Regions from separate parts of the Yersinia hibernica genome, predicted to be linked through region 1. Evidence: predicted binding sites of a transcription regulator. Region 1 holds the regulator's gene; the other holds the start of a gene.

Region 1 (15,247 bases):
GCTATTTTCCCTATCGTGATGCTCTCTGCCGCCTCCTGTTGAGTGGCAGGGCGTTGTGGTAATGACTGATTTCCGATGAATAAATGCACAAAAATTTGTCAATTTGTGATCTTGAACTCAAATAGGGAACGTTCCCATTCCATAAAAATAAATACCTAGCTAACATTTAAATAGCTAAATATTTAATTAAATATTGTTTTTTATCACCGACGATTATTTTTAATTTGTTTTTTTGGGCAAGATAGTATGGCCGTATTTTTGTAAAAAACATTATAATTCAGTACCCTACCCCACCTTTACGCAAGGTATGTTGAAATGAGCAAAGTCAAACAACAAGATATCGAACAATTGATCGTACTGGTGGGAGGCAAAGAAAATATTGCCACCGTCAGCCACTGCATTACTCGGTTACGTTTTGTGTTAAATGACCCGTCGAAAGCCTTTGCCAAAGAGCTAGAAAAGCTGTCGATGGTCAAAGGTTGTTTTACCAATGCCGGGCAATTTCAAGTGGTTATCGGGCCGGAAGTCGATGATTACTACAAAGCATTGATTGCCAAAATTGGTCAGAATGAAGTGGATAAAGAGCAAACCAAACTGGCCGCACGGCAGAATATGACCTGGTTTGAGCGCGGTATTTCTCACTTTGCCGAGATCTTCTTTCCACTGTTACCGGCGCTGATTAGTGGGGGCTTGATCCTCGGTTTTCGTAATGTGATTGGCGATATTCCGATGTCGGATGGCAAAACGCTGGCGCAAATGTACCCGGCGTGGAAGACCATTTACGACTTCCTCTGGTTACTGGGCGAAGCCATCTTCTTCTACTTGCCAGTGGCTATCTGTTGGTCAACCGTCAAAAAAATGGGCGGCACGCCAGTATTGGGGATTGTATTAGGGATTACGCTGGTTTCTCCGCAATTAATGAATTCCTATCTGTTGGGGCAACAAATTCCTGAGGTATGGAACTTCGGTTGGTTCACCATTGAAAAAGTGGGTTATCAGGCGCAGGTTATCCCCTCTATTCTGGCGGGGTTAGCACTGGGGTGGATTGAAACCAATCTGAAAAAAATTATTCCTGCTTACCTCTATTTGGTGGTTGTGCCGGTGGTTTCCCTGCTGTTGGCCGTCTTCTTGGCGCATACTTTGATTGGGCCATTTGGCCGCATGATTGGTGACGGCGTGGCGTGGGGGGTAAAAGCGGTGATGACCGGCAGTTTCGCCCCTATTGGCGCGGCATTGTTTGGTTTCCTGTATGCGCCGTTAGTCATAACCGGTGTGCATCAAACTACACTAGCCATTGATATGCAGATGATTCAGAGCATGGGCGGCACACCGGTTTGGCCGCTGATTGCTTTGTCTAATATTGCGCAGGCCTCTGCGGTGCTGGGTATCATCATCATTAGCCGTAAGATTAATGAGCGCGAGATCTCAGTCCCCGCGGCGATTTCAGCCTATCTCGGTGTGACGGAACCGGCCATGTACGGTATTAACTTGAAATACCGCTTCCCGATGTTGTGCGCCATGATTGGCTCTGCACTGGCGGGCCTGATTTGCGGGCTAACTGGGGTGATGGCGAATGGTATTGGAGTCGGTGGTCTGCCGGGTATTTTGTCCATCAAACCCCAGTTTTGGGCGATTTATGCACTGGCCATGCTGGTGGCGATTATCGTGCCGCTGGTATTGACCATCTTGGTTTATCAACGCAAAGACCGCCGCGGCGAATTGCCGGTCTGAGTCCGGATATCCGCCGGAGGAGATGCTGTGGCGGAGTTAATTTCTCAATGAATAAGAGTCTGCTATGAATAATCCTATCCCTTGGTGGCAAAACGGCGTCATTTATCAGATTTACCCGAAAAGTTTTCAGGACAGTACTGGCAATGGCTACGGTGACCTAGCGGGGGTGACGCAGCGCTTGGATTATCTGCAAAAGCTTGGGGTTGATGCCATCTGGTTGACACCGGTTTATGTCTCGCCGCAAGTGGATAACGGCTATGACGTCGCGGATTACTGCGCCATTGATCCGGCGTACGGCACCTTGGCTGATTTCAAGCATCTGGTCGCACAAGCTCACCAACGGGGCATTCGTATCGTGATGGATATGGTCTTCAACCATACATCTACTGAACATGAATGGTTCAAAGCATCACAGAACCGCCACAGCCCTTATCGCCAGTTTTATATTTGGCGCGATGGAGAGGGCGACAATTTACCCAATAACTGGCGCTCTAAATTTGGTGGCAATGCTTGGCAATGGCATGCCGCCAGTGGTCAGTATTATCTGCATTTATTCGCCACCGAGCAGGCCGATTTGAACTGGGAGCACCAACCTGTTCGCGATGAACTCAAAAAAGTGTGCGAGTTTTGGGCTGATATTGGTGTGGATGGTTTGCGTCTGGATGTGATTAATCTGGTGTCTAAGCAGCAAGACTTTCCTGACGATTTTGACGGTGATGGCCGCCGTTTCTATACCGATGGCCCCCGTATCCACGAATTTTTACAGGAAATGAGCCGCGATGTATTTCAACCCCGTGGCTTAATGACAGTCGGTGAAATGTCCTCCACTCGCCTGGAGCATTGTCAGCGCTATGCGGCATTAGCCGGGGATGAGTTGTCAATGACCTTTAATTTCCATCATTTGAAAGTGGATTATCTTAATGGCGAAAAATGGTCATTGATGCCGGCGGATAGTGTTGAGTTAAAAAAGATTTTTAACCAATGGCAGCAAGGGATGCACAACCGCGCGTGGAATGCGCTGTTCTGGTGCAATCACGACCAACCGCGCATTGTGTCGCGTTTTGGTGATGAAAGCGCGCTGCGTTTGCCTGCCGCCAAAATGTTGGCGCTGGTGCTGCACGGGATGCAGGGCACGCCTTATATTTATCAGGGTGAAGAGATTGGCATGACCAATCCAAACTTCAGCTCTATAGATCAATACCGTGATGTTGAAAGCCTGAATATGTTTGCTGAATTGAGGGCGCAGGGGCGTGATTGTGACGAGTTATTGGCAATTCTGGCGACTAAATCGCGAGATAATGGCCGTACCCCTATGCAATGGGATAGCAGCCACAATGCCGGGTTTAGTCAAGGGACGCCGTGGATTGAACCTTGCCATAATTATCATGAGATTAATGTCGAAACTGCATTGGCAGATGCCGACTCGGTGTTTTATACCTATCAATATCTGATAGCGCTGCGCAAGCAACATGACGTGTTCACCTTTGGTGACTATCAGGACTTATGCCCGCAACGTGCTGATTTATGGTGTTATTTACGTAGCTGGCAAGGTAAGCAATTGCTGGTGGTCGCCAACCTAAGTGATAAGCCGCAACCCTGGCGGCCGGCAGATATTGCACAAGATGGTCACTGGCAGTTGTTGCTGAGCAGCTATGGCGAAAGCACCTTCCAGCCACAGGAGATGACACTGCGGCCTTATGAGGGCGTGTATTGGTTAAGGGATTAGTATTGCTGGGATGATTTGTTTCATCCCTTGATTACTCGCCGAGTTTTAATGGCGGTAACTGAGAAAAAATACTCAGCAACCCTTCCCCCCAACCTTTACGGATCATCATAAAATAGGGGTGATCTTCCGTGATCCGGTATTGCTGGGCGGTGCTGAAACTGTCTCGTGGATAGATAATCACGTCCAGTGGCAACCCGACTGACAAATTACTGCGCAAGGTTGAATCCATTGAAATCAAAGCACATTGCATGGCTTGATCCAAGGTTGTATGGTAGCCCAACACGCGGTCAATAATGGGTTTACCATACTTGCTTTCACCAATTTGGAAGTAGGGCGTGTCTGGTGTGGCTTCAATAAAATTGCCTTGCGGATAGATATGAAACAGCCGCAATTCTTCACCTTTAATTTGGCCGCCCAATAATAGGTTACAGCTAAAATCAGTTCCGCCGCTGTTTTGCTGCGCACCACTGTCCCGATTAATCACCTCCCGCACCGTTTCACCCAATAGCGTGGCTGCTTCATACATCGAATGCACATTCATCAGGTTGGTTTGTTCGGCGTCTAAACACCGGCGTTGTAGCAAACTGACAATGCTCTGTGTGGTGGCAAGATTGCCCGCACTTTGCACCACCAGCGTTCGCTCGCCATCTTGCTGAAATAGATGCAATTTACGGAAAGTGGAAATATGATCCACCCCGGCATTGGTGCGGGAATCAGAAGCAAACACGAGCCCGGATGACAGCCGCATGGCCACACAGTAGGTCATAATACATACCCTTATCTATTAGGTTATTAGCCGTCAGCAGCAGGTTTATTGCGACATATCTTGTCGCGGGTTAGCTAACATATGCACAGCAGCAATGGTTTGCATATCTTCATAACCACCGCCCCGGCGAATACCGCGCACCGGGCAGGCATCCAGATAATCTATACCAACGGCCAGTTTTAAATGCTGATTTGGCTTGCAGGTATTATTAGTGACATCAAAACTCTGCCAATGCCCATTCAGCCACACTTCTGCCCATGCATGGGTCGCCACATGACTGGAGGATTCTGTATAAAGATAGCCGCTAACATAGCGCGCCGGAATATTTAAACTGCGGCAACAGGCGAGAAAGACGTGAGTGTGATCCTGACACACCCCCTGTTCGGCGGCGAAAGCTTGCGCAGCGCTGTCTTGTACTGTGGTGGTGCCAGGGCTGTAGGGCATTTTAGCCAGTAACTCCCCCATCATTTGAGTCAGACAATCTAACTGAGCACCTGCGCTGGTAGCCCCCTGACAATACCCTAAAGCAAACTGGCGGATAGCGGCATCCGGTTGGGTTAGCGGGCTGTGGCGTAGAAACACCAGGGGCGAGAGGTGGTCGCCACTGTCATCTTCGACATTATCTTCAATCTCGACCACCCCCTGAGCTTGTATGGTAATGGCCTGATGCGGCTTATCCAATGTCAGCACATGCAGCACATTACCAAAGGCATCAGTGGTGCAAATGGCATTTTCCGGTAAAGTTAATTGCCAAGACAAAATCCGCTGATGGGCTGAATCTTGCGGGGTCAGGCGCAGATACTGCGTGCTGTGCTGCACCAATTGAGCATAAGTATAGTGGGTGCTGTGATCGACATTCAGTCTCATTGGACCTCCAGATAGGTTTGACGGATGCTGTCAGATATAGCATTTATCTGGCCTAAAAAATCCATCAAATAGATGTGCAGGCCATCGGCCATGACATCCGTGATGCTGCTAAAACGTAGCTCGGCCAGCAAAATACTGACCAAACGCCGCGGCTGGTTGGCAACCCCGCCAATTAATGCCAACTGCTGTTCCATATCGTTGACGCAAGCCAATAGCGAGCGGGGGATTTCATTGCGTAAAATCAGTAACTCAGCAATCGCCTCGCGGCTCAGTTGCTGCTTATATAAACTGTGGTAAGCCTCGCGGGCGCTGACGGCCCGTAGCAGGGTGTCCATCCGGTAATATTCGCGCACCGGGTCATCGTCGCTATCCAATAATTGATTTTTGACATCTAACAGGCGGGCGGTACTGTCCGCGCGCTCAATCAAGGTGCCCAGCCGAATAAAATAGAGTGCATCGCTGCGCAGCAATGTGCCATACACGGCCCCCCGGAACAGGTGTGAGCGCTCCTTAACCCAGTCAAAAAATGCATCAATCCCCGCGGCACTGATCCCCTGGCGGCGCAACTGCTTCATCTCAATCCAAGTGGCGTTAATGCTTTCCCATACTTCAGACGACAAACTGCCGCGTACTGCATGGGCGTTATTCCACGCCATCTGTAAGCAACTGAAAATACTGCTAGGATTGTTGCTGTCGAGCACGAAAAAGTTCAGCAGGTGGGTCATGGAAACCTGCGGATAGTGCTCAGCAAACAGCGCCTGAGTATTACTCAAGCTAAGGGGCACCAGTAAATCAAAATTCACGCGACTGCTGCCGGGCATCATCGATAATCGGTTAGTGACATCCAATACCCGGGTAATATTTTCTGCCCGCTCGAGGTAGCGGGCCATCCAATAAAGTTCACTGGCTGTTCGGCTTAGCATGCATCATCCTCCAATACCCAAGTGTCCTTGGTTCCGCCGCCTTGTGAGGAGTTAACCACCAGCGAACCTGCGCCCAGCGCCACGCGAGTTAATCCGCCGGGAACCAAGCGAATCTCTGCACCAGATAAGGCAAAGGGGCGCAAATCAATGTGGCGTGGGGCTAGCCCACTGTTAACAAATGTCGGGCAGGTGGAGAGCGCGAGAGTTTCTTGCGCAATATAGTTTTGCGGCCGTGCCAGCAGTAATTGGCGAAATTGGCCAATTTCAGCTTGTGTCGCCGCCGGGCCAATTAACATGCCATAGCCCCCAGCACCATGAACTTCTTTCACCACCATTTTCTCAAGATTGGCTAATACATAAGAAAGTTCAGCCGGTTGGCGGCATTGCCAGGTGGGAACATTGGCCAAAATAGGATCTTCGGAGAGATAAAAACGAATCATTTCCGGCACATAGGGATAAATAGATTTATCATCTGCCACGCCGGTACCTATAGCATTGGCTAATACCACTCCGCCCGCCCGATAGACTGACAGCAGCCCTGGGATCCCCAGCATGGAGTCAGGGCGGAAAGCCAGTGGGTCGAGAAATGCATCGTCCACTCGCCGATAGATAACATCAATCTTGCAAGGGCCAGCGGTGGTGCGCATAAATACCGCCCCTTCTTTGACGAACAGATCAGCACTTTCGACCAGTTCGACCCCCATCTGCTGAGCCAGGAAACTGTGCTCAAAATAAGCACTGTTAAAGCGGCCAGGAGTGAGCACCACGACGATAGGATCATTAACTGGCGTGCTCTCGCGCAGTGTTTGCAACAGATGGGAAGGGTAGCGCTCAACCGGTGCAATGCGCTGTTCAGCAAACAGTTCCGGGTAGAGCCGCATCATCATTTTGCGGTTTTCCAGCATATAAGAGACGCCGGAAGGTGTGCGCAAGTTATCCTCCAGCACGTAATAAAGGCCATCACTATTACGCACCATATCCACACCAATAATGTGTGCGTAGGTGTCTCGATGCAAATTCACCCCTTGCATACAGGGCTGATATTGGTCATTAGCCAGCACTTGCTCGGCCGGAATAATGCCAGCTTTGAGAATATGCTGATTGTGGTAAATATCATGCAGAAATGCATTTAGCGCCTGAACACGTTGGCGGATGCCACGGTCAAGCATCTGCCATTCGCTGGCGGGAATAATGCGCGGCACACTGTCGAATGGAATTAACCGCTCCGCGCCGTCATCGTCACCATACACATTAAAGGTAATGCCCACTCGATGAAACAGCAGTGCAGCTTCCTCGCGTTTACGCGCGATGGTCAGCTGATCTGCGGCTTGTAACCATTGCCAGTAGGCGTCGTAATGGCCTCGGTGTTTCCCCTCAGCCAGTAACATTTCATCGAAAAATCTGGATACGGAAAGGTCGATGTTCAGCATTATCACCTCGCTAACAGAACAGGCTGTGTATGAGGTAACGCATAAACTGTGCCAGCTCTGCAAACAGGCAAAATCAGGGGGATTAGAGCGATTTCAGCACTATTTGGGTGCAATTAGTGAGCAGGGTGCTTTATGACTGAGCAGAGAATTCCCTTGGCCGGCTGATGATGGTCTGCAATGGCGCATGGAGAAAGAGAGGGGAAATTGGCGGGATAACAATAAAAAACGGCCGGTCATCACCAGCCGTAGAGGCAACAACAGCAGAATTAACGGCGTACTGCGATAGCTTCGATTTCGATTTTGACATCTTTTGGCAGACGGGCGACTTCCACACATGAGCGCGCAGGGAAAGGGGCATTATGTTCTGCGAAGAATGCTTCGTAAGTGGCATTAACAGCACTGAAATCATTCAGATCTTTAACAAATACTGTGGTTTTCACGATATCGGCAACTTTCAGGCCAGCCGCTTCGACGATAGCTTGCACATTTTCCAGTGATTGACGCGCTTGAGCGGATACGTCATCGGCTACCAAGCCCGTTTTAGGATCAACCGGGATCTGGCCGGAAGTGATGATCATGTTGCCCAGATCAACACCCTGGACATAAGGGCCAATGGCGGCAGGGGCGAGTTCTGTGCTGATAATGCGTGACATGTAGACTCCTGGTTTACGTGTAATGGTCGGGGTAAGAATTCTCTCCACCATTATAAAGATGAGGGCGATTACGGCAACCCACTCGGACGAAGTTTGCTGATAGCCGGCGGCTGTAAATATTTACGGACAGCCGTATTCATCCGAGTTGGGAATGAGCCAGTTTGTCGTGTTAATCCGCTTGTAGCACCACTTGGTGATCGAACTCTTTCTCGCAATATTTGCATTTCAGGTGGATTTCACCCTGCATGGCCTTCACTTTAAAGCTCGAGTCGACGGGCTCGTTGTGGCTGATACAGTTGCTATTTGGGCAGGTGAGGACAGCATCAATCTGTTCTGGCAGGCTGAGTGTCAGCTTCTTCACCACTTCGTAATTATCGATGCGGTTGACAGTGGCATCCGGTGCATACATCGCTAATTGGTTGGCTTGTTGCTCTGTCAGGAAGGTATTTTCTATTTTAATTAGGTCTTTACGGCCTGAGCGCTTAGATGGTAAATTCAGCCCGATGGTAATGCGCTGGTCAGTCGCGGTCAGTTTGAACAGCGACAACAATTTGAAACCGATTTGCGCCGGAATATGGTCAATCACGGTGCCGCATTTAATCGCTTCAACCTGTAGTTTGTAATCCTGAGTCATGTTCAATCCCCTTAAAGAGCCAATTCTGCGTTTAATACCAGTGCCAGCAGCGCCTGACGTGCAAAAATCCCATTACCCGCTTGTTGGAAATAGTAGGCATAAGGCGTTTTATCAACATCAGTGGTGATTTCATCAATACGCGGCAGTGGGTGCAGCACTTTGAGATTATCTCGTGCGCCATTCAAATCAGCCGCGCGTAGGACAAACTGCGCTTTGACGTTCGCGTATTCAGAGGGGTCAAGGCGCTCTTTTTGTACGCGGGTCATATAGAGAATATCTAGTTCTGGCACCACTTCTTCAATGCTGGCATGCAGGCTGTATTCGATACCTTTTTCTGCCAGCATTTCCAGGAGATAAGCTGGCATTGCCAGTGCATCCGGGGCGATAAAGAAGAAGCGGTTGCCATTGAATTTAGCCAGCGCTTGTGTCAATGAGTGCACTGTGCGGCCATATTTTAGGTCACCGACCATGGCGATATTGATGTTATCCAGCCGCCCTTGGGTTTCCTGAATCGTGAATAAATCGAGCAGTGTTTGAGTGGGGTGTTGGTTGGCCCCATCCCCGGCATTGACCACCGGCACATTCCCCGAGAACTGGGCGGCAAGACGGGAGGCTCCTTCTTGCGGGTGGCGCATGACAATAGCATCGACGTAAGTGCTGATGACTGACATGGTGTCGGCCAATGTTTCGCCTTTCTTGCCCAAAGAGGTATTGCTGCTGTCAGAGAAGCCGACAACGGATGCGCCGAGGCGGTGAATGGAAGTTTCAAATGATAAACGGGTGCGGGTGGAGGCTTCGAAAAAGCAGCTGGCGATCACTTTGTGTTTTAACAACTCAGGTTGCGGATGACTTTTTAGACTGGCGGCCGTGCGCAGCACCAGTTCCAGCTCTTCGCGGCATAAGTCATTAATTGAGATGATGTGCTTGTGATACAAGGGGTTGGCCATGTGCTCTCTCCTCTGTGGTTACCCGAGATCCCGGGCTACCTTCATTTTTAATCAGTTGTCATGGTGTTGAATGTGGCGTCGATCAGTAGACAAAAAAAAGCCCCTCAATTGAGGGGCCTTTCAGGATCGGTGTAGCAACGGGAGAAAGAATGGCAGCTGGCTGCCTGCTGGCAGTCTATTTTGTCGACCATCAATCGGGTCATTTTCAACAAAACGACGATGTTGGGCAAAATCCAAGCAACTTTTCATCATATCTCCCGGCAAATTGTGGCGAATTATACTCGCGTGGGATTTCTCTGCAAGAGGGAAACGCCGCATTTTTTATGATTAGCAAACGATTACTTAGTGTGTTTTGATTTGCAGTATCTTTAATTAGGGGGAGTTGCTCGACTGCTCAAATGTGTTTTTAACATCAAAACCTAAAACTATGGTTTTGGTCTTGAGCGCAATCAGGAATTTTGCCGACAAGGATGGAGGGGAGAGTGAGCGGGGCTTGGGCGGCCCGACTCGGTTGAGGTTCAGTGAGCACCTTAATCCTCATCAAACCCCGAATTAAACAATTCTATCACTGCCGCCAATGCTTGAATCTCATCAGGCCCAGTGGCCTCCACCTCAATCTGACGGCCTTTGGCGGAGTCGAGCATCAGCAGTGCAATTACACTGCTGGCTTCGGCTTCGGTGCCGCTGTCATTGCGTAACATCACTTCTGCATCAAAACTCTGAACCAGTTCGAACAATTTCATGGCGGGTCTGGCATGCATCCCCAACTTGTTTTTGATCTCAACGGTCTGTTTGACAGTCATTTATTTACGCTTTTCCAGAGTACGATGGCGTGATTGGACATTCTTGCCGCGAGCGCGGAAATAATCGGCCAATTGTTCAGCAACATAGACTGAGCGGTGTTTACCACCGGTACAACCGATAGCAACCGTCAGGTAACTGCGGTTATTGGTTTCCAGCATCGGCAACCACAGTTCCAGATAGCTGCGAGTCTGGTAAACAAAGTTGTGCACTTCAGTATGGCGATCAAGGAAAGAGATAACCGGCTTATCCAAACCTGTCATTGGGCGTAATTTCGGGTCCCAGTGTGGGTTTGGCAGGAAGCGCACGTCGAAGACATAATCTGCATCAATAGGAATGCCATGTTTAAAGCCGAAGGACTCAAACACCATGGTCAGCTCGCGCTCGCGTTTACCCAGCAGGCGGGTACGTAGCATCTCAGCCAACTCATGCACTGACATTTCCGAGGTATCAATAATTAAGTCAGCCCGTGAGCGCAATGGCTCAAGTAGGGCACTTTCTTCGTCGATAGCACTTTCTAAGGACAAATTTTTAGTCGACAGCGGATGCAGGCGACGGGTATCACTGTAGCGACGAATCAGGGTATTGCGGTCTGCATCCAAAAACAGCAACTGCGGTGAGAAGCTCTCAGGCAGTTGGGTCATGGCATGTTCAAATACCTCAGGAGACTCCGGCATATTGCGCACGTCGATGCTCACTGCGGCAGAGATATTTCTATCGGCCAGGGTACTCGCCAGCTGCGGCAACAGAACCACGGGCAAGTTATCGACACAATAAAAGCCCATATCTTCCAATGCGCGCAAAGCAACAGACTTCCCTGAACCGGAACGGCCGCTGACAATCATCAGCACCATGTGAGTGACTCCCCTTGGTATCTTATGTGCCCTGTGTACTTGAAGCCACAGGGGTGTTAGCTGCGCTCTTTCACCCGAATCATTTACTTGAGTAAGCGCATCGGAACTCATTTGCTTGCTGCCTACCCGTGACTCTAATTACTTTGGCCAATATCCTGCGTTTTTGAAGTGCAGGGTGTTTCGCCTGATTATGCTGTTTCTGGCGGTAGTTCAGTCATGATTTGATAAAGCTCTTCATCACTTTGCGCCGCCCGTAAACGGCGACACACTGTTTTATCAGCTAATCGCTTGGCCACTAAAGACAAAGTGTGTAAGTGAGTTTTACATTGATCTGCTGGAACCAACAAGGCAAATAATAGATCAACCGGTTGGTTATCAATAGCATCGAAAGCTATAGGTTGTTCCAGACGAATGAATACACCGACAGCGCGCAGTGTATCTTCTTCCAGCTTGCCATGCGGTATCGCGATACCATTACCAATACCGGTACTGCCCATACGTTCGCGGGTTAATACAGCATCGAAAACGATCTGTGATGGCAGGTTGAGCTGTTTGGCAGCTAACTCGCTGATAATTTCCAAAGCCCGTTTTTTACTTGAGCAATGTACGGAGCTTTTGGTGCACTCGATATTTAATACCGAGCTTAGTTGCAATGCTGGATCGTTGGTCATCTCATTTTTCACTTAAGCGCTGTTTTACGCCTGATGCCAGTGGAATATTCTGCTGGCATCAGGCTATGTAGCGAGTGTAGAACCTTTATCGGTTAATGTTGCTTCAATTTATCTTTATGCTTGTTCAACTGGCGCGCCAGTTTATCAACCAAAATATCAATGGCGGCGTACATATCCTCCTGCTCTGAGCTTGCATGCAACTCCCCCCCATTCACATGTACCGTCGCTTCTGCAATTTGTTTTACTTTTTCGACACTTAAAACCACATACACCTGGTTAATTCGATCAAAGTATTGCTCAAGTTTGGCAAATTTAGTGGTTACAAACTCGCGTAATGCTTCGGTTATTTCGACATGATGTCCGGTAATATTGAGCTGCATAGTGTCTTCCTTCTCAGTTCAGGTCAAACCAACTGTTTACGTTGATTTGACGGCGGGATGGATAACGACTCTCGGTACTTCGCGACGGTACGCCGTGCCACCATAATGCCTTGTTCACATAATAGTGTGGTCAGCTTACTGTCGCTAAGGGGTTTGGCAGGGTTTTCTGCCGCAACCAATTTTTTCACCAGTGCACGGATGGCAGTAGAAGAAGCTTCACCCCCGCTATCTGTATTGACGTGACTGGAGAAGAAATATTTCAGCTCGAAAATGCCCCGAGGACTGTGCAGGAATTTCTGCGTGGTCACACGGGAAATTGTCGATTCATGCATATCCACGGCTTGGGCGATATCTGCCAGCACCATGGGTTTCATAAATTCAGGCCCATTCTCAAAAAAGGCCACTTGCTGCTCGACAATGCAACGTGCCACTTTCAGCAGCGTTTCATTGCGGCTCTCAAGGCTTTTTATCAACCATTTTGCTTCTTGTAGATTACTGCGGATAAACTGCCCATCGCTATCATTGCGGGTAGTGTTTCCCATTGCTGCATATTGCTGATTAATTTTCAGGCGCGGAATGCTATCGGCATTCAGCTCGACCGTCCAGTGCCCTTTGTCTTTACGAACCAAAACATCGGGAATGACGTACTCAGACTCCCCGATATTAATAGATTGACCAGGGCGTGGGTCGAGTGACTGAATCAGAGCAATGGCTTCTTTAAGTGTATCTTCTTTTAGCCGACTTAAACGGATCATCGTGCGGAAATCATGGTTGCCTAGCAAATCCAGATAATCACTAATAACCAAACGTGCTTCGGCAAGATAGGGGGTATCTTTAGCATATTGCGACAGCTGCACCAATAAACATTCGCGCAAATTGCGAGCAGCAACACCAATAGGATCAAAGTGTTGAATTCGTTTGAGTACGGCTTCAACTTCGTCCAGTGCGATGTTTTCATCGCCCATGCTTTCCAGAATGTCTTCTAGCGGCACAGTAAGATAGCCAGTTTCATCAACAGCATCGACGATGGAGGTCGCAATCGCGGCATCGGTTTCGGAAAAGGGTGTTAAGTCCACTTGCCACATCAGATAATCTTGCAGTGTTTGGGTGGTTTCCCCCTGATAGACCGGCAGCTCATCGTCACTGTAATCATTGCGCATGCCCGATGGCGTACCGGCGGTGTAAATTTCATCCCAGGTGGCATCGAGCGGCAACTCTTCCGGCATATCTTTTTGTTCCAGTGCTTCGCGAGTGTCGAGCGATTCACTGTCGACCGTTTTTTTGGCCTCTATCTCTTCATGAAGATCAGTTTGCTCTAGCAGCGGGTTGCTCTCCAGCGCTAACTGAATCTCCTGCTGGAGTTCTAGCGTAGAAAGCTGCAACAGGCGAATCGCCTGCTGTAGCTGCGGAGTCATGGCCAGTTGTTGGCTAAACTTGAGTTGCAAACCTTGCTTCATAATACGTTATCAATTTTCCTTAATGGATGACGAAACGGGCTGTCGAGTGAAGATTAGAGACGGAACTCTTCACCCAGATAAACACGTTTAACTTGTTCGTCAGCCAAAATTTCCTGTGGTGTGCCGTGAGCGATTAAATGCCCTTGGCTTACAATATAAGCCCGCTCACAAACGTCTAGTGTCTCACGGACGTTATGGTCGGTAATCAATACACCCAGACCACTGTCGCGCAGATGCTCAATAATTTTTTTGATATCAATAACTGAAATTGGGTCAACACCGGCAAAGGGCTCATCCAGCAGAATAAACTTAGGATTCGCGGCCAGTGCACGGGCAATTTCAACCCGGCGGCGTTCACCACCAGAAAGTGATTGCCCTAGACTGTCACGTAAATGAGTAATATGGAACTCTTCCATTAACTCATCGGCCCGCTCTTGGCGTTGCTCGGATGAGAGATCTTTACGGATTTCCAGCACCGCCATCAGATTGTTAAAGACACTCAGGCGGCGGAAGATGGAGGCTTCTTGGGGTAAATAGCCAATCCCGCGCAGGGCGCGTTCATGCAGTGGCAAGAGGCTGATATCTTCATCATCAATCACAATACGCCCGGCGTCACGCTGGACAATGCCGACGACCATATAAAAAGTGGTGGTTTTACCTGCACCATTCGGCCCAAGCAGGCCGACAATCTCACCGGACTTGACTGTCAGGCTAACGTCTTCGACCACTTTACGGCCTTTGTACGCCTTAGCCAGTTTTTCTGCGATTAATGTTGCCATAAATGATTACTTACTCTTCTTTTGGCCTGACGCTGCTGGCCCTTTATCTTGTAATTGGGACGGTAATAGCACGGTAGTGACGCGATTGCCTTTGTTACTAAAGGCTTCCATCTGCTGTTTTTTCACCAGATAAGTGATGCGATCACCTTTGATATTGCTATCAAGCTGTTCCAGATAGGCGTTTCCGGTCAATATGACTAAGTCATTAGCAACCTCGTAACGCAGTTTCTGCGCGTGGCCTTTGACCGGTTTGCCGCTGTCTTGCATCTGATAGAAAGTCACCGGATTACCAAAACCTTCGATGACCATTTTGTTTTGATCACCGCCCGGACGAGTCACCACGACTTTATCAGCCTTAATCTCAATGGTGCCTTGCTTGATAATCACATTATCAGTAAATGTGACGGTATTCGCTGCCATATCTAACGCTTGTTTGACCGAGTCGACCAGAACGGGTTGGTCTGAATCGCCGGTTAAAGCCAATGCAGGCAGGCTTGCGGCTAAAAGTGAGCTGGCAAGCAAAAAATGACGAATTTTATTTTTGGATTTCATAAGAGGTTTTAACCTTTTCAATCAGCTCGGCGGTTTTATCCCGCAAGTTACCACGCATTTTCATGCCGTTAGATGT
Region 2 (15,247 bases), 1.3 Mb from region 1:
TTTGACAACAACAAATATCTTGAGCTGGTTAATCGTATGGGTTACACCCCAGACCAATTTGCTCAATTGCAGCGTCAGCAGCTTATTAATCAACAATTGCTGCAAGCCTTTGGTGATACTGGCTTTGTACTGCCAGTTGAAGCACAGGCGATGTCAGAGCTGATTTTACAGCAACGTGAAGTCCGTTTGGCGACGATTGACCTCAAAGCACTGCAAGCGCAGCAGAAAGTGACGGATGAAGAGCTGCAAGCTTATTATGATCAAAACAAAAATAGCTTCATTGCACCGGAACAGATGAAAATCAGTTTCATTGCGATGGATGCCGCGGCGATGCAGGATAAAATTACCGTTACTGAAGAAGATATCACCGCCTATTACGATCAGCATAAAAGCAGCTATACCCACCCTGAGCAACGTAATTACAGTGTTATTCAGTTTAAAACGCAAGATGAAGCCAAAGCCGCACTGGATGAACTGAAGAAAGGTGCTGATTTTGCTGCGATAGCAAAAGAGAAATCTACGGATATCATTTCCCGCAAGAATGGCGGGGAGCTGGGCTGGTTGGAGCCAGAAACCACCGCTGATGAGCTGAAACAAGCTAATTTGACGGAAAAAGGCCAATTGTCTGATGTGGTCAAATCCTCTGTGGGTTATTTGATTGTGCGCCTGAATGACATCAAACCTGAACAGGTAAAACCGTTGTCAGAAGTTCATGATGCTCTGGCCAAACAGGTTAAGCAGGAAAAAGCGGTTGATGCTTATTACGCGTTGCAGCAAAAAGTCAGCGAGGCCGCTACCAGCGATAACGAATCTTTGGCTTCGGCTGAAGAAGCCGCTGGGACTAAAGCTAAGCAAACAGGTTGGTTTACCCGCGATGCGGTGCCAGCTGAGCTGAATTTCAAACCTGTTGTGCAGTCCATCTTTGACGGTGGCTTGGTAGGCGAGAATGGCGCGCCTGGCAGCAACTCAGATGTCATCACTGTCGATGGCGACCGTGCTTTTGTTATTCGTATTGACGGCCATAAGCCGGAAGGTATTGAGCCATTTGAGCAAGTTCGTGAGCAGGTTGCCGAACTGGTAAAACGTCAGAAGGCCGAACAGTTGGCGCGTGTTGATGGTGAGCAGATCCTGACTGCGTTGAAGCAGGGCAAAGGCTCCGAGGCTATGAAAGCGGCGGGCATCAGTTTCGGTGAGAAGAAAACCTTGTCACGGGCACCTGATGATGACCAATTAGTGCAGACTATCTTTGCATTGGCTCATCCACAAAAAGATCAGCCGGTGTACGGTTTATCTCAGGATCGTCAAGATAACATTGTATTGATTGAACTGTTATCTGTAACGCCGGGCAAATTACCGGAAGGTGAAATGAAAACCTTCATCGCGAAAATGCAAGAAGGGGCTAGCAGTGTGACCTTCGATGCGCTGATGGCAAACTTGCATAAACAGGCGACCATCAAGATGGGCCCTGCGGAGCAACAACAAGCTCAATAAAAGTATTACCGCAATATGCTTCGCATTCATTTGCAATCCGATGTAACAACGAAAGGTCGCTTTGGCGGCCTTTCGCATATCTAACATCTGTCCTTTGCGACAAATCGGTGGCTGAGGCAAGGTAGACATGCTGTCAAACACAAGGAGGATACAGCATGAAATTCATAGGAAAATTATTTGTAATAACAGCATTATTGGTAGGTTTTAATATTCCATCTTTAGCTTATGCCTCTGTAGGGGCGGCTGAAAATAAAGCGCTGGCCCCATCGAGTAAAGCCACTGCCAAGGGGGATGTAATCCCCAATATCCCGGTAAAATCCCCGCATGACAAAATGACGGTTACAGCCACGCCAAACAGTTCTGTAAAGAACTCTCAGAGTTATATAAATATTAATAGTGCTGATGCAGAGCAATTGGCGCAGTTTCTCAGCGGGATAGGCAGGAAGAAAGCTGAAGCCATTGTTAATTATCGTGAGCAATTTGGGCTTTTCACTAATGCAGAGCAACTGCTTGAAGTACCAGGTATAGGCCCCTCTTTCTTAGAGCGGAATCGCACCAAGCTTAGAATGTAGACGTCAGCTGTCAGCGTTAGAGGGGAGTCAGGCAGGTGCTAGCTGTATTTGTCTGGCTTTTTCACCATGAATAACTTCCAGTATTTCATCCTGTAAGGTGAAATTGTGACGTTAATCCAGATTATATAGTAAGCAAACTATTATGAATTGATTTTCTTCTGCTATTCTTTTTTTGAGGTCATACCAGTTGTCTCTGTCCTTTTATAATAACAATTAACTATCTGGAGAAGTTCATCGCCATGCATACTCATATCAAAGTCAGGGGTTTCCATATTGATGTTTTTCAACATGTTAATAATGCCCGATATTTAGAGTTTCTCGAAGAAGCCCGCTGGGAATGGCTTGATGGTGAGCCTGCAGCACAATGGATGGCTGAAAATCAAATCGCGTTTATTGTGGTTAATATCAATATTAATTATCGCCACCCGGCAGTGTTGGGAGACTTGCTGCGAATTGATAGCCAGTTATTAAGGTTAAATGGAAAAAGTGGTGTGATGAAACAGACTGTCACGCTAGAACCTGAGTTAATTCCTGTGGCTGATGCTGAATTGACTTTTGTTTGTATAGATTTACGCAGCCAAAAGGCATTACCGATTGATGGGGAACTGCGCGAAAAGCTCCAAGAGTTTGTTAACCGGGGGCTTTAAGGGGGGATTGATAGAGATATACCTCGCTCCCAGTGAGCGAGGTCATGAAAACTGGCACTTAACGTTAACGTGGTCGCTCAGCCGCAAAAATCAAATCAGCCCAGTTTTTTGTTTCAGATTTAATAGGATTTTAGCTTTATTGGCCAGATAGAACTCCAGACCCTTGGCCCTTATATGACAGGCGGCACACTGGCCGCAGCCATCACCTTGAATCCCATTATAGCAGGTCAGTGTGTCATGGCGGACACGGTCAAGTTGCTGATAATAATCAGCTAGTGCCCACGTCTCGGCTTTATCCAGCCACATCAGCGGGGTAATGAATGCGATATTTCGACCAATACCTAAATCTATTGCTTGGTTGAGGGCTTTAACAAATTCATCCCGGCAATCTGGGTAACCGGAGAAGTCGGTTTCACAGACACCGGTAATTACTGCCTGGGCTTGAACCTGATAAGCATAAATAGCTGCCAAGGTTAGAAACAGAATATTACGGCCAGGGACGAATGTGCTGGGGAGTGAGTTACCCTCCTCTTCACTGTACGTCGGTACTGGAATGCTGTCTCGGGTCAAGCTGCTGACGGCTAACTCATTGAGCATCCCCACATCCAGAACCTTGTGGGCTTTAGCACCAAGTTGCGTTGCCAGCTTACGCGCTACATCGATTTCTGCGCGGTGGCGCTGTCCGTAATCGAAAGTAATGCAGTGGACTTCATCATATTGCTGTAATGCTTGAATTAAGCAGGTTGTGGAGTCTTGTCCACCACTAAAAACAACTACGGCACGTTTCATTCTGTTACCTCGTACGCGGTGAGTTTTAAAGCATCAATCTCACGGTAAAATTGAAAACTGGCAGTATGGTACTCAGATAGCGTGATAAAAGGTAGCCGCCGAAGTATGTTATCAAGCCGTCGCCGGCGGTAACCACGCCTGGCTGAAGTCGAACCAACCGTAAGCTGTTAACGTCACACCATTAATTCGGGGTGGGGCATTGACCTGATATTGATAGTTAAACAGCGGCAGAATCAGCCCGGAGAGCATCAGGCTATTATAATATTCTCGTAATTGGCGAAAGCGTGCGGGAGCTTGCTCGATTTGCTGAATATGGGCCAGTATTTTTTGCTGTTGTTCCTGCTGCTGCACTGAGAGGATACCTCGCCACAGGGGGTCAAGCCGGAGCCAGCTTTCCATGGTCGCTTCAGGGGATTCACCGACTAAATGATCTGCTAATAATAAGTCAGCCTGTTCAATTTGGTGGGTATCTTTCCACTGTTTATCATGGCTGGCACGGATTTCTAGGGTGCAGCCCTGTGCTGCAAGCACCGTCTTTAGCTGCTCGGCGACACTTTTAAGCTCCAGCGGTGGTTGGTATATCAATATCAGATGGGCCGGTAGTGGTGGGTTTTCCTCACTCGTAAATTGCGGAATAGGCCAACCAGGTAGCATTTCATGGCTGGGCATAATAATTTCACGACGGATAGAGAGAGCCTCAAGTATTCCGGAGGTTTGCACTAACATCAATAATTTGGCTATTTGTTTGGTAGTCATATTACTGCGATGCTGATTAATCGCCAGGTAGCAAAACCCCAAGCTCATACTGCGCTGAACAGGGCGAGCTAAGGGCACGTCCTCTGCTTGACCAATGGTAATACGCACCGGATGTTGGCAACTCCCGTCTGCTGATGGTGTCATTAGGTTGGGGGTTATCCAGTACTCGATGATTTCCAGATAAGGGTGCTGCAAATGGTAAAACTCATGTTGCTCCAGCCGCACCAAATGCGGCTCGAAGGTCGCCAGCTTAAAAGGTCCTGCGCCTAGTAGTGGATGGTCTGGGTGAAATAACCGGCAGGGTAAGTCAGCCAATCGATGAGCTAGCCAGTAGTCTGGCTGAGAAAGTGTAAATTGTAGACATAAGGCATGGGGCAGGGTGATGGTTAAAATGTTGGTAAAACTAGGCTGACTGCGCCTATTTTCTCGCAGTAGCTCCAACGTCTGCAATAATTGTTGGCCGCGAATACGCTCCCCATTATGCCACCGTAATTGGCTGCGTAAAAAGAATTGCCAGCTTAGACCATCATCACTGACGTGCCAGTGATGGGCTAAATCCGGTTTGGGTTGTGGATCACCGGTGTTAAACCGAGTCAGACCGGCGTGCAAAGTATAAATCAGGTGCTGTTCTGCCCGGCCAGTGGCAGTGAGTGGGTTTAAGGGCTCGAGTGTACGGTAGTAGGGAATACGCAAGACTGGGCTGTCTGCTTGCCATTGCCCCCCCATATGCGGATTTAGCAAGGTTTGCAGGCGTTCAGGTTCCAGCTGAGCTAACTCAAGTGCTGCTTGATGGCAACCTTGCTCGAGAAAACTTTGCAGATAGGTGGCCCGAAGCATGTCGGGGCTTTTCAGGCATTGCAGTTGTGCCCGTTTTCCGCGCCCTACTTGTGAGTGCCAACTGAGCCAGCCATTAGCCTGCAGTTGTTGTATTAAGGTGCGAGCATGGCGTTCGCTACAAAATAGCAGGTTTGCGACCTCACCTACTGTAGTGGCGGCCAGATTATCGCCGAACTTTTGGTGCAAACGTTGATATTGGGTAAGCCGATGAATGACGCGCATAATTAATAACCTATCCATTAGGGCTATTTTATTTGCCATTTTTTACTATAAAAACAAAGAATAGCCATACAGACAAAATGAACGTATTTGCCCTCTTTTTAGGGGGGACTATAAATCAGGAACAGTTTAAATTAATTGTTCACTATTAGTTCAGTAAATATTACGCCATAATTTTATCCCTACCACCAGTTTTACTCTTGATGAGGTTTTGCATGTACCGTTTAGCCGCTTTTGATATGGATGGAACTTTACTGATGCGCGACCATAGAATAGGTGGCGCGACATTAAATGCATTACATCAGTTAGTGGAAAACGGGATGATTCTGACCTTTGCTACAGGCCGGCATTACCTTGATATGAAAGGAATTCTATCTCATTCAGGTATTGATGGTTATTTAATCACCGGCAATGGTACCCGAGTGTGTGACAGGGAAGGCGCCCCCTTATATGGTATGGATTTACCTGCGGAACTGGTGGATTTTGTGCTGCATACCCCCTGGCAGACGAACGCCAGTATTCATATTTTCCGCGATGATGGTTGGTTCACTAATTACAATGACCCAGCATTGTTGGCGGCCCATCAAACCAGCCGTTTTCAGTTCCAACTGACCGCGCTAGATACATTACCGCTGACTGGCAACCACAAAATCTGCTTTATTGCGCCACATCAGGAGCTGGTTTATCTCAAAGTTCAGCTTGAGCAGCAAATGGCGGGCCAGGCCGATTTCTGTTTTTCAGCCGTGGACTGTCTCGAAATGTTGCCTCGTGGTTGTAACAAAGGGGCTGCTTTAGAGCGGCTCAGTCATCACCTCGATTTAACCCTGGCAGATTGCATGGCATTTGGTGATGCGATGAATGATAAAGAGATGTTGTCGCGGGTCGGTCGTGGCTTAGTCATGGGAAATGCATTGCCACAATTGAAACAAGAGTTACCCCAATTACAGGTTATTGGTCGCTGCGAGGAACAGGGCGTAGCGCACTATTTGCAACATTGGCTAAGTTCACCACACCTCACCTATTCCCCCGAATTCTGAGGTATATCATCGGGTTATTGGGCTAGCACCAATAATGTTGAAGATAGCTATTAGCCAACCGGATAACCATCCGGTTTTTTTCTTTTAAAATGGCCGGTTTAAAGGCCATTTATCAATAAATTACATGTTATTTAGTTCATTGCTGAATGGGGTTAAATCGCCGATATTGTGGCCCACCCATTGTCTGTTGTAATAAGTATCAAGATAACGTTCACCGCTATCACACAGTAATGTCACGATGGCACCGGTTTTACCCTGTTCCCGCATCTGTTTGGCCAATTGCAATGCTCCCCAGACATTCGTCCCGGTGGAAGCACCGACTTTGCGCCCCAGAATGCCCTCCAACCAATGGATAGTGGCAACACTGGCGGCATCTGGCACACGTAGCATGCTATCAATGACTTGCGGAATGAATGATGGTTCCGCCCGTGGTCGGCCAATCCCTTCAATCCGGCTGCCGCAACTGCCCGTTATTGTGCGGTCACCGTTGCAAAAGCAATCATAAAATACTGAGTTTTCCGGGTCGACAACCATCAGTTGGGTATCGTGCCCTTGGTAGCGGATATAGCGGCCCAAAGTTGCAGAGGTCCCGCCGGTACCTGCGCTCATCACAATATAGTGAGGGACAGGGAAAGGCTCGCGCGCCATTTGGCGGAAGATACTATCGGCAATATTATTATTCCCACGCCAATCAGTCGCCCGCTCAGCATAAGTGAACTGGTCCATATAGTGGCCGTTAAGCTCACGGGCTAATTGCTCGGAGGCGGCATAAATTTGCCCAGCATGGTCGACAAAATGGCATCGGCCGCCATAGAAAGTGATTTGTTCAACTTTACGTCGGGCGGTGCAACTCGGCATCACGGCAATAAATGGCAAACCAATCAAACGGGCAAAATAGGCCTCGGACACCGCCGTACTTCCGGAGGAGGCTTCAATAATGGTTGTATCTTCTTTGATCCAGCCGTTACACAAACCATAAAGGAATAGTGAACGCGCCAAGCGGTGCTTTAAGCTGCCAGTCGGATGGGTGCTTTCATCTTTTAAATAGAGATAAATGCCGGGAAATGCTGGCAGATTTAGCCGAATCAAGTGGGTATCAGCGGAGCGCTGAAAATCGGCTTCTATTTCACTGATAGCATTTTTTACCCAAGTATTTGTCATTTATAGCCTGCGATATAGATAGTAAACTTATGATAACTAGATTAACGGTTATTAAAGAAAAAAACGTTGCCATTTTTACTTCTTTATCGCCAAATGGTAGAAATTTATTCTATGGTTGCTCGTTATGTTAGATAAAACTGACCGTAAACTCCTGTGTATGTTGCAAGAAGATTGCACGCAATCACTGCAAGTGCTGGCCGACGCCGTCAATTTGACCTCCACACCTTGTTGGAAACGTTTGAAACGCCTTGAAGATGAGGGGTTTATTCGTGGGCGAGTGGCATTATTAGACAGTGAAAAATTAGGATTAGGACTCACTGCATTTGTACTGATCAAGACTCAGCAGCATAATAGCGGTTGGTATCAAGAGTTTGTCGAGTTCACCAAGCAGATGCCAGAGGTGCTGGCGTTCTATCGTATGGCCGGGGAATATGACTATTTAATGCAAGTGGAAGTTGCTGATATGAAAAGCTACGATAACTTCTACAAGCGCATGGTTAATGGTGTCCCGGGGCTAATTGATGTGACATCGAGCTTTGCGATGGAAAAAATCAAGTACACCACAGTGTTACCTGTCCCCGAGTGATTGCCCATCATTTTTCAAGCAGCAAGGGTGTTGGCTGCTGGCAATCTATTGGGTATAAAAAACCATTTTAACGATGGTATTCTACTTCACTGTCGCATTTAGCGAGTAAATACCGATGTTATTCGCTATTAGACCATGGAATAAAACTGCGTGAGATTGTTTGCACAACTAGGCTGGTATTTCCGCCGTGAGTGGCGCCGCTATGTGGGGGCGGTGCTGCTGCTGATCATTATTGCTATCTTGCAATTACTCCCGCCCAAATTGGTCGGGGTCATTGTCGATGGCATCAGTACAAAACAGATGTCGACCAATATGTTATTGGTATGGATAGGCGTGATGCTGGTGACGGCTATCGTGGTCTATCTGTTGCGTTATGTTTGGCGAGTTTTACTGTTTGGTGCCTCCTATCAGCTGGCTGTCGAGTTGCGTGCGAAATTTTATCGTCAACTTAGTCAACAAGCTCCTGGATTCTATTTACGTCACCGTACCGGTGATTTAATGGCGCGTGCGACAAATGACGTCGACCGAGTGGTCTTTGCTGCCGGTGAGGGGGTCTTGACGCTGGTGGATTCGCTGGTGATGGGGTGCGCGGTATTGATTGTTATGAGCACCCAAATCAGTTGGGAATTGACCCTCTTATCATTGCTGCCTATGCCGGTCATGGCGGTGGTCATCAAATATTATGGTGACCAACTGCACCAGCGCTTTAAATCAGCGCAAGGGGCCTTTTCGAGTCTCAATAATCAGGCGCAGGAAAGCCTCACTAGCATTCGCATGATTAAAGCTTTTGGTTTGGAAGATAGTCAGTCGCAGCAATTTGCGCAGGTTGCCGCACAAGCGGGAGCCAAAAATATGTATGTCGCCCGTATTGATGCCCGTTTTGACCCGACGATTTATATTGCTATCGGTATTGCAAATTTATTGGCTATTGGCGGCGGCAGTTGGATGGTGGTGAATCACAGTATCACTCTGGGGCAGCTAACCAGTTTTGTGATGTATTTGGGATTGATGATTTGGCCGATGCTGGCATTGGCGTGGATGTTCAATATCGTAGAGCGGGGTAGCGCGGCTTATAGCCGTATCCGCAGCCTGTTGGAAGAAGCGCCAGTGGTGAAAGACGGCAAGGTCGCGTTATCGAGCGACCGTGGCACTTTGGCGGTGAATATTCGCCATTTTTATTACCCAGAAGCTGAGCAACCCGCTTTGCATGATGTGTCTCTGACATTGGCACCAGGGCAGATGCTGGGGTTATGCGGGCCGACGGGATCGGGTAAAAGTACCTTGTTGGCATTAATTCAACGGCAATTTGATATTGATGATGGCGTAATTTGTTATCAAGGGCATCCGCTGCCAGATATCCGGCTGCATGACTGGCGTGGGCGCTTATCGGTGGTCAGTCAGACGCCATTTTTATTCTCTGATACGGTCGCCGGTAATATTGCATTGGGGAAACCGGCGGCGACCCAGGCGCAGATTGAACGGGCGGCGCGTTTGGCGAGTGTGCACGAAGATATTTTACGCCTTCCTCAAGGATATGACACCGAGGTGGGTGAGCGCGGGGTGATGCTATCCGGTGGGCAAAAACAGCGTATTGCCATTGCTCGGGCGCTGCTACTGGATACAGAGATTCTGATCCTTGATGATGCGCTCTCAGCGGTTGATGGTCAGACTGAACATGAAATCTTAAAAAACTTACGGGAGTGGGGCGAACATCGCACTGTGATTATCAGCGCCCACCGTCTTTCAGCCTTAACTGAAGCCAGTGAAATTTTGGTCATGCAACACGGTGGCGTGATGCAGCGCGGCAGCCATAACACATTGGTTAATCAATCTGGGTGGTATCGGGAAATGTACCGCTATCAACAATTGGAGGCTGCCTTGGATGACGGTGAGTCGGAGGCCCAAACCGATGAGTAAAGTTCAACAGCTTTGGCCGACACTAAAACGCCTGCTTTCCTACGGCTCCCCATATCGTAAACCACTAGGATTAGCGGTATTGATGTTGTGGATTGCCGCCGCCGCAGAGGTCAGTGGCCCATTGTTAATTAGTTATTTCATTGATCACGTGGTGGCGAAAGGCACATTACCTTTGGGGTTAGTCAGTGGGTTGGCGCTCGCTTATCTGCTGCTGCAATTGTTAGCGGCTGCATTGCACTATTTTCAGGCATTACTGTTTAATCGCGCGGCCGTGGGGGTTGTTCAGCGGTTGCGTATTGAAGTTATGGATGCGGCGTTACGCCAGCCTCTCAGTGCTTTTGATACCCAACCTGTCGGGCAATTGATTTCCCGAGTGACGAATGACACTGAAGTGATAAAAGATTTGTATGTGATGGTGGTGTCCACGGTATTGAAAAGTGCGGCGTTAATTGGTGCGATGCTGGTGGCAATGTTCAGTCTGGATTGGCGTATGGCGCTGATTTCGATTTGTATTTTCCCAGCAGTGTTGGTGGTAATGACCATTTATCAGCGTTATAGCACCCCAGTAGTGCGCCGAGTTCGAGCTTATTTGGCGGATATTAATGATGGTTTTAATGAAGTCATTAATGGCATGGGTGTTATCCAGCAGTTCCGTCAGCAGGCCCGCTTTGGTGAGCGAATGGAGGCGGCTAGCCGTGCCCATTATTCGGCGCGGATGCAAACGTTGCGTCTGGAGGGCTTCCTGCTACGTCCGCTGTTGAGCCTATTTTCTGCCATGGTGCTGTGTGGTTTGTTGCTGCTTTTTGGTTTCAGCCCCGAGGGTTCAGTGGGTGTCGGGGTGCTGTATGCATTCATTAATTATCTGGGTCGGCTGAATGAACCATTAATTGAATTGACATCGCAGCAGTCGATTATGCAGCAGGCCGTGGTTGCCGGGGAGCGTATTTTCGAGCTGATGGATCGCGCCCAGCAAGGCTACGGTACTGATGACCGCCCGCTAACCAGTGGCCGTATTCAGGTTAATAATGTCAGTTTTTCTTATCGTAACGATAAAATGGTGCTGCAAAATATCGCCCTTGATGTGCCCTCACACGGGTTTATCGCCTTGGTTGGCCACACCGGCAGTGGCAAAAGCACGTTGGCAAACTTGTTGATGGGGTATTACCCAATACAGCAGGGCGAGATTTTGCTTGACGGGCGGCCTTTGGCCACATTATCACATCAAACACTGCGACAGGGTGTCGCGATGGTGCAGCAAGACCCGGTGGTATTAGCGGATTCGTTTTTTGCCAATGTGACGCTAGGTCGTGACATCAGTGAGCAGCAAGTTTGGGATGCACTAGAAACTGTGCAATTGGCGCCATTAGTCCATGCACTGCCGGATGGTTTGCACAGCTTACTCGGGGAGCAGGGCAATACATTGTCAGTGGGGCAAAAACAACTCTTGGCCATGGCTCGGGTATTGGTTCAGGCACCACAAATCCTGATTTTGGATGAAGCAACCGCGAATATTGACTCGGGCACGGAACAGGCCATCCAGCGGGCATTACAGTTAATCCGGAAAAACACCACGCTGGTGGTGATAGCGCACCGTCTTTCGACGATTGTTGATGCCGATACTATTATGGTCTTGCACCGCGGAGTGGCTGTTGAGCAAGGTAAGCATCAAGCGCTGCTGGCGGCACACGGGCGCTATTATCAAATGTACCAGTTGCAATTAGTCAGTGAAGATTTAGCGGCTATTGATCAAGTTGAAACCGCCGTAAGTTAAAAAGTCATCTGTGGGGTCACGCGGCCCCATGGGCTTCTCTATTTCCCTTCCAGTTTTTTTGACTTTCCTGTTTAGGCATTCACCCGGTTAATTCCTGCTCTAGATGGGCCGCACCATAATCAAGCAAAGCAATAGCGCAGGAACCTCTTCGCGCACTTTTGTGACGCGCGTCGCACTAATTTAGTGCACAAAAACTGTTCATTCTTTTTTATCCCCCGATAAAGCTTTTGGGGGGCCCATCCCAACTGCCCTCAATTCGCCTTTTCGAGACTAAATACGCGTAAATATTATTTATGGCATAGCCTTTGCTTTACTTGTTTTGAGAAAGGTAAGTGTCTTATGGCAGATAAGTATTTCGTGGCAGACATGAATTCGACTTAAATCGAGAAGGGGCAAATATGAAGCTGGTTACCGTGGTTATCAAACCATTTAAGTTGGAGGATGTGCGTGAAGCCTTGTCCTCTGTAGGTATTCAGGGGTTGACCGTCACCGAAGTAAAAGGATTTGGTCGCCAGAAAGGGCATGCAGAACTCTATCGGGGAGCGGAATACAGTGTCAATTTCTTACCTAAAGTGAAGATTGATATCGCCATTGCTGATGATCAATTGGATGAAGTCATTGATGTTATCAGCAAGGCCGCCTATACCGGCAAAATTGGTGATGGCAAAATTTTCGTTGCTGAATTGCAACGTGTTATTCGCATTCGCACCGGCGAAACAGACGAAGCAGCACTGTAATTTGCAGGCTCAAATTTAGTGAATAGGGATGGGTTGATAATGAAAAAACTTTTATCCGTGTTGGGCCTAAGTTCGGCAGCAATGCTGCCCTCTTTGGCAATGGCCGCAGCACCCGCTGTCGCTGACAAAGCCGATAATGCCTTTATGATGATTTGCACCGCTTTGGTGCTGTTTATGACGGTACCCGGTATTGCCCTGTTCTACGGTGGCCTGCTGCGTTCCAAAAACGTATTGTCGATGATGACCCAGGTCATGGTGAGTTTTGCCCTGATTTGTGTTCTATGGATTCTGTATGGTTACAGCCTAGCGTTTAGCGCGGGTAATGCATTTTTCGGCAGCTTTGACATGGCGATGCTCAAAGGCATCGGCCTGACGAGCTTGAGCGGCACCTTCTATCAATATATCCATGTGGTATTCCAGGCCTCATTCGCCTGTATCACCGTGGCTCTGGTCGTGGGTTCATTTGCTGAGCGTATCCGTTTCTCGGCGGTACTTATTTTTGCTGTGCTGTGGTTCACTTTCTCATACCTGCCAATGGCGCACATGGTGTGGGGAGGCGGCTTCTTGGCACTGGACGGCGCACTGGACTTTGCTGGTGGGACTGTGGTGCATATTAATGCCGCGATTGCCGGTTTGGTCGGAGCCTACTTACTGGGCAAACGCGCCGGTTTTGGTAAAGAGGCGTTCAAACCGCACAACTTACCGATGGTATTCACGGGGACGGCAATTCTGTACATCGGCTGGTTTGGTTTCAATGCCGGTTCTGCCAGCGCCGCTAACGAAATTGCTGCACTTGCTTTCGTGAACACCGTTGTCGCAACAGCGGGTGCCATTCTTTCTTGGGTATTTGCTGAGTGGATTTTACGCGGCAAACCATCACTATTAGGTGCCTGTTCAGGTTGTATCGCCGGCTTGGTGGCGATTACACCAGCTGCAGGTACTGTCGGGGTTGGTGGCGCACTGATTATCGGTTTGATTGGTGGCGTTGCCGGCTTGTGGGGGGTGGTGCTGTTGAAAAAATGGCTGCGAGTGGATGATACCTGCGATGTGTTTGGTGTCCACGGCGTCTGCGGGATTGTCGGGTGTATCTTGACCGGTGTCTTCACATCGGCTTCATTGGGCGGCACAGGTTATGCTGCTGGCGTCACGATGGGCCATCAGGTCGGGGTGCAGTTGTTCAGCGTGGGAGTCTGTTTGGTCTGGTCTGGTGTGGTTGCTTTCGTTGCCTACAAAATTGCCGATTTGCTGGTGGGTTTGCGAGTTCCGGAAGAGCAAGAACGCGAAGGTCTGGATGTGAACAGCCACGGCGAAAATGCATACAATCAGTAAGTTAAGCATGCCAATAAGTTCTCACTGGCAGTAAAATTAATAATAATGATGATAGCAACAGGGGCGATGGAAACATCGCCCCTGATATTTTTGCCATTATCGATGCAAACGAATAACCCCCTCTTGCACTGTCGAGGAAACCAAAACCCCCGCCCGGTTATAGATTTGGCCGCGAACAAAGCCACGAGCCCCTGAAGCTGAGGTGCTTTCTACGGCATACAGCAACCAATCGTCGAGACGGAATGGGCGGTGGAACCACATGGAGTGATCGATTGTGGCGATTTGCACCCCCGGCTCAAGGAAACCAATGCCGTGAGGCTGTAGGGCCGTCGGCAAGAAGTTAAAATCAGATGCATAACCCAACAAATATTGATGAACCGAGAAGTCCTCCGGCAATTTGCCATTGGCGCGGAACCAGACATAGCGGCTAGGCTCTGCTTTCTCGCCTTGCAGTGGGTTGTGAAATTTCACTGGGCGCATTTCAATCGGCTGATGGCCGATAAACTTATCCCTGACTTTTTCGGGGATCAAATGGGCAAATTGGCGGGCAATATCCGTTTCAGATATTAACCCTTCCGGTGCGGGAACATCCGGCATGGTATTTTGGTGTTCAAAGCCATCTTCCTGACTCTGGAATGACGCCGTCATATAGAAGATAGGTTTACCATTCTGAATCGCACTCACCCGACGTGCACTGAAACTGTTGCCATCGCGTAATGTTTCTACGTCATAAATAATGGGTTTGCTGCTGTCCCCCGGGCGTAAAAAATAGCTGTGAAATGAATGAACCACCCGGTCAGTGGGCACCGTTTGTTTTGCCGCATAAATTGCCTGACCAACAACCTGGCCACCAAATACTTGGCGTAAGCCCAGATCTTCACTTTGGCCCCGGAAAATTCCCTCTTCAATTTTCTCCAGATCGAGTAGATCGAGCAGTTTTTCTAATGCCTGGCTCATGCTGTGGCCCCTGATGATTGAGTTCATGCACAGTGTGCTGAATCCAGCGGGGGGTCGTCAATATATTGCGGTGAAACGGTCACTCAATTGCACGTCATTTTATCAGGAATCGTCTGATAAATGGCTCAATCAGGGGGGAATCAGTAAGTGGTAGCATATTGTGCTATAATTAGCAGGCTAGGTGGTTGAAGCCACTTATTAATCGCGAGCTTTTTTGTGAATAACTCGCATCTTAATAATAAGAAGGAGTGCGACCTATGAAACCTTGGCAATCAATAAAATTCTGGCAGATAGCGGGTGGGGCAGCATTGGTCATCAGTTTGGCCGGCTGTGCTCATCAAGGTGTTGATGTCCCGGTGCCCGCGGGAACAACAAAGGCGGCTGCACCTATTGCGCAACCAGCCGTACAGGGGGCAGTGAATATCCGCGAGCGCATTGCAT

The links. Region 1 encodes sigma-54, which starts transcription at its own class of promoters, with help from an activator protein. Its sites were predicted from a motif close to GTTGGCACANNTTTCGCTNT; they were not measured.
Positions count from the first base shown of each region.
Region 2: glnK (P-II family nitrogen regulator) is a predicted target of sigma-54. The motif match lies at 12,076-12,095, and genes of this name have one in related genera.

Region 1 covers NZ_CP032487.1:4,222,955-4,238,201, reverse strand. Annotated here, with positions in the region: gene treB (PTS trehalose transporter subunit IIBC) at 316-1,731, shown strand; gene treC (alpha,alpha-phosphotrehalase) at 1,796-3,457, shown strand; gene D5F51_RS19890 (proteasome-type protease) at 3,489-4,223, opposite strand; gene D5F51_RS19885 (transglutaminase family protein) at 4,269-5,090, opposite strand; gene D5F51_RS19880 (alpha-E domain-containing protein) at 5,087-6,013, opposite strand; gene D5F51_RS19875 (circularly permuted type 2 ATP-grasp protein) at 6,007-7,443, opposite strand; gene ridA (2-iminobutanoate/2-iminopropanoate deaminase) at 7,710-8,096, opposite strand; gene pyrI (aspartate carbamoyltransferase regulatory subunit) at 8,266-8,730, opposite strand; gene pyrB (aspartate carbamoyltransferase) at 8,742-9,677, opposite strand; gene D5F51_RS22530 (hypothetical protein) at 9,827-10,033, shown strand; gene npr (PTS phosphocarrier protein NPr) at 10,208-10,480, opposite strand; gene rapZ (RNase adapter RapZ) at 10,481-11,332, opposite strand; gene ptsN (PTS IIA-like nitrogen regulatory protein PtsN) at 11,521-12,003, opposite strand; gene hpf (ribosome hibernation promoting factor) at 12,096-12,383, opposite strand; gene rpoN (RNA polymerase factor sigma-54) at 12,407-13,840, opposite strand; gene lptB (LPS export ABC transporter ATP-binding protein) at 13,894-14,619, opposite strand; gene lptA (lipopolysaccharide ABC transporter substrate-binding protein LptA) at 14,626-15,171, opposite strand; gene lptC (LPS export ABC transporter periplasmic protein LptC) at 15,155-15,247, opposite strand, start outside.
Region 2 covers NZ_CP032487.1:2,880,222-2,895,468, reverse strand. Annotated here, with positions in the region: gene ppiD (peptidylprolyl isomerase) at 1-1,491, shown strand, start outside; gene D5F51_RS13705 (ComEA family DNA-binding protein) at 1,647-2,063, shown strand; gene D5F51_RS13700 (acyl-CoA thioesterase) at 2,303-2,710, shown strand; gene queC (7-cyano-7-deazaguanine synthase QueC) at 2,801-3,499, opposite strand; gene D5F51_RS13690 (SgrR family transcriptional regulator) at 3,611-5,314, opposite strand; gene cof (HMP-PP phosphatase) at 5,527-6,348, shown strand; gene D5F51_RS13680 (PLP-dependent cysteine synthase family protein) at 6,469-7,509, opposite strand; gene D5F51_RS13675 (Lrp/AsnC family transcriptional regulator) at 7,634-8,095, shown strand; gene D5F51_RS13670 (SmdA family multidrug ABC transporter permease/ATP-binding protein) at 8,246-10,012, shown strand; gene D5F51_RS13665 (SmdB family multidrug efflux ABC transporter permease/ATP-binding protein) at 10,005-11,783, shown strand; gene glnK (P-II family nitrogen regulator) at 12,182-12,520, shown strand; gene amtB (ammonium transporter AmtB) at 12,560-13,849, shown strand; gene tesB (acyl-CoA thioesterase II) at 13,946-14,806, opposite strand; gene D5F51_RS13645 (YbaY family lipoprotein) at 15,064-15,247, shown strand, end outside.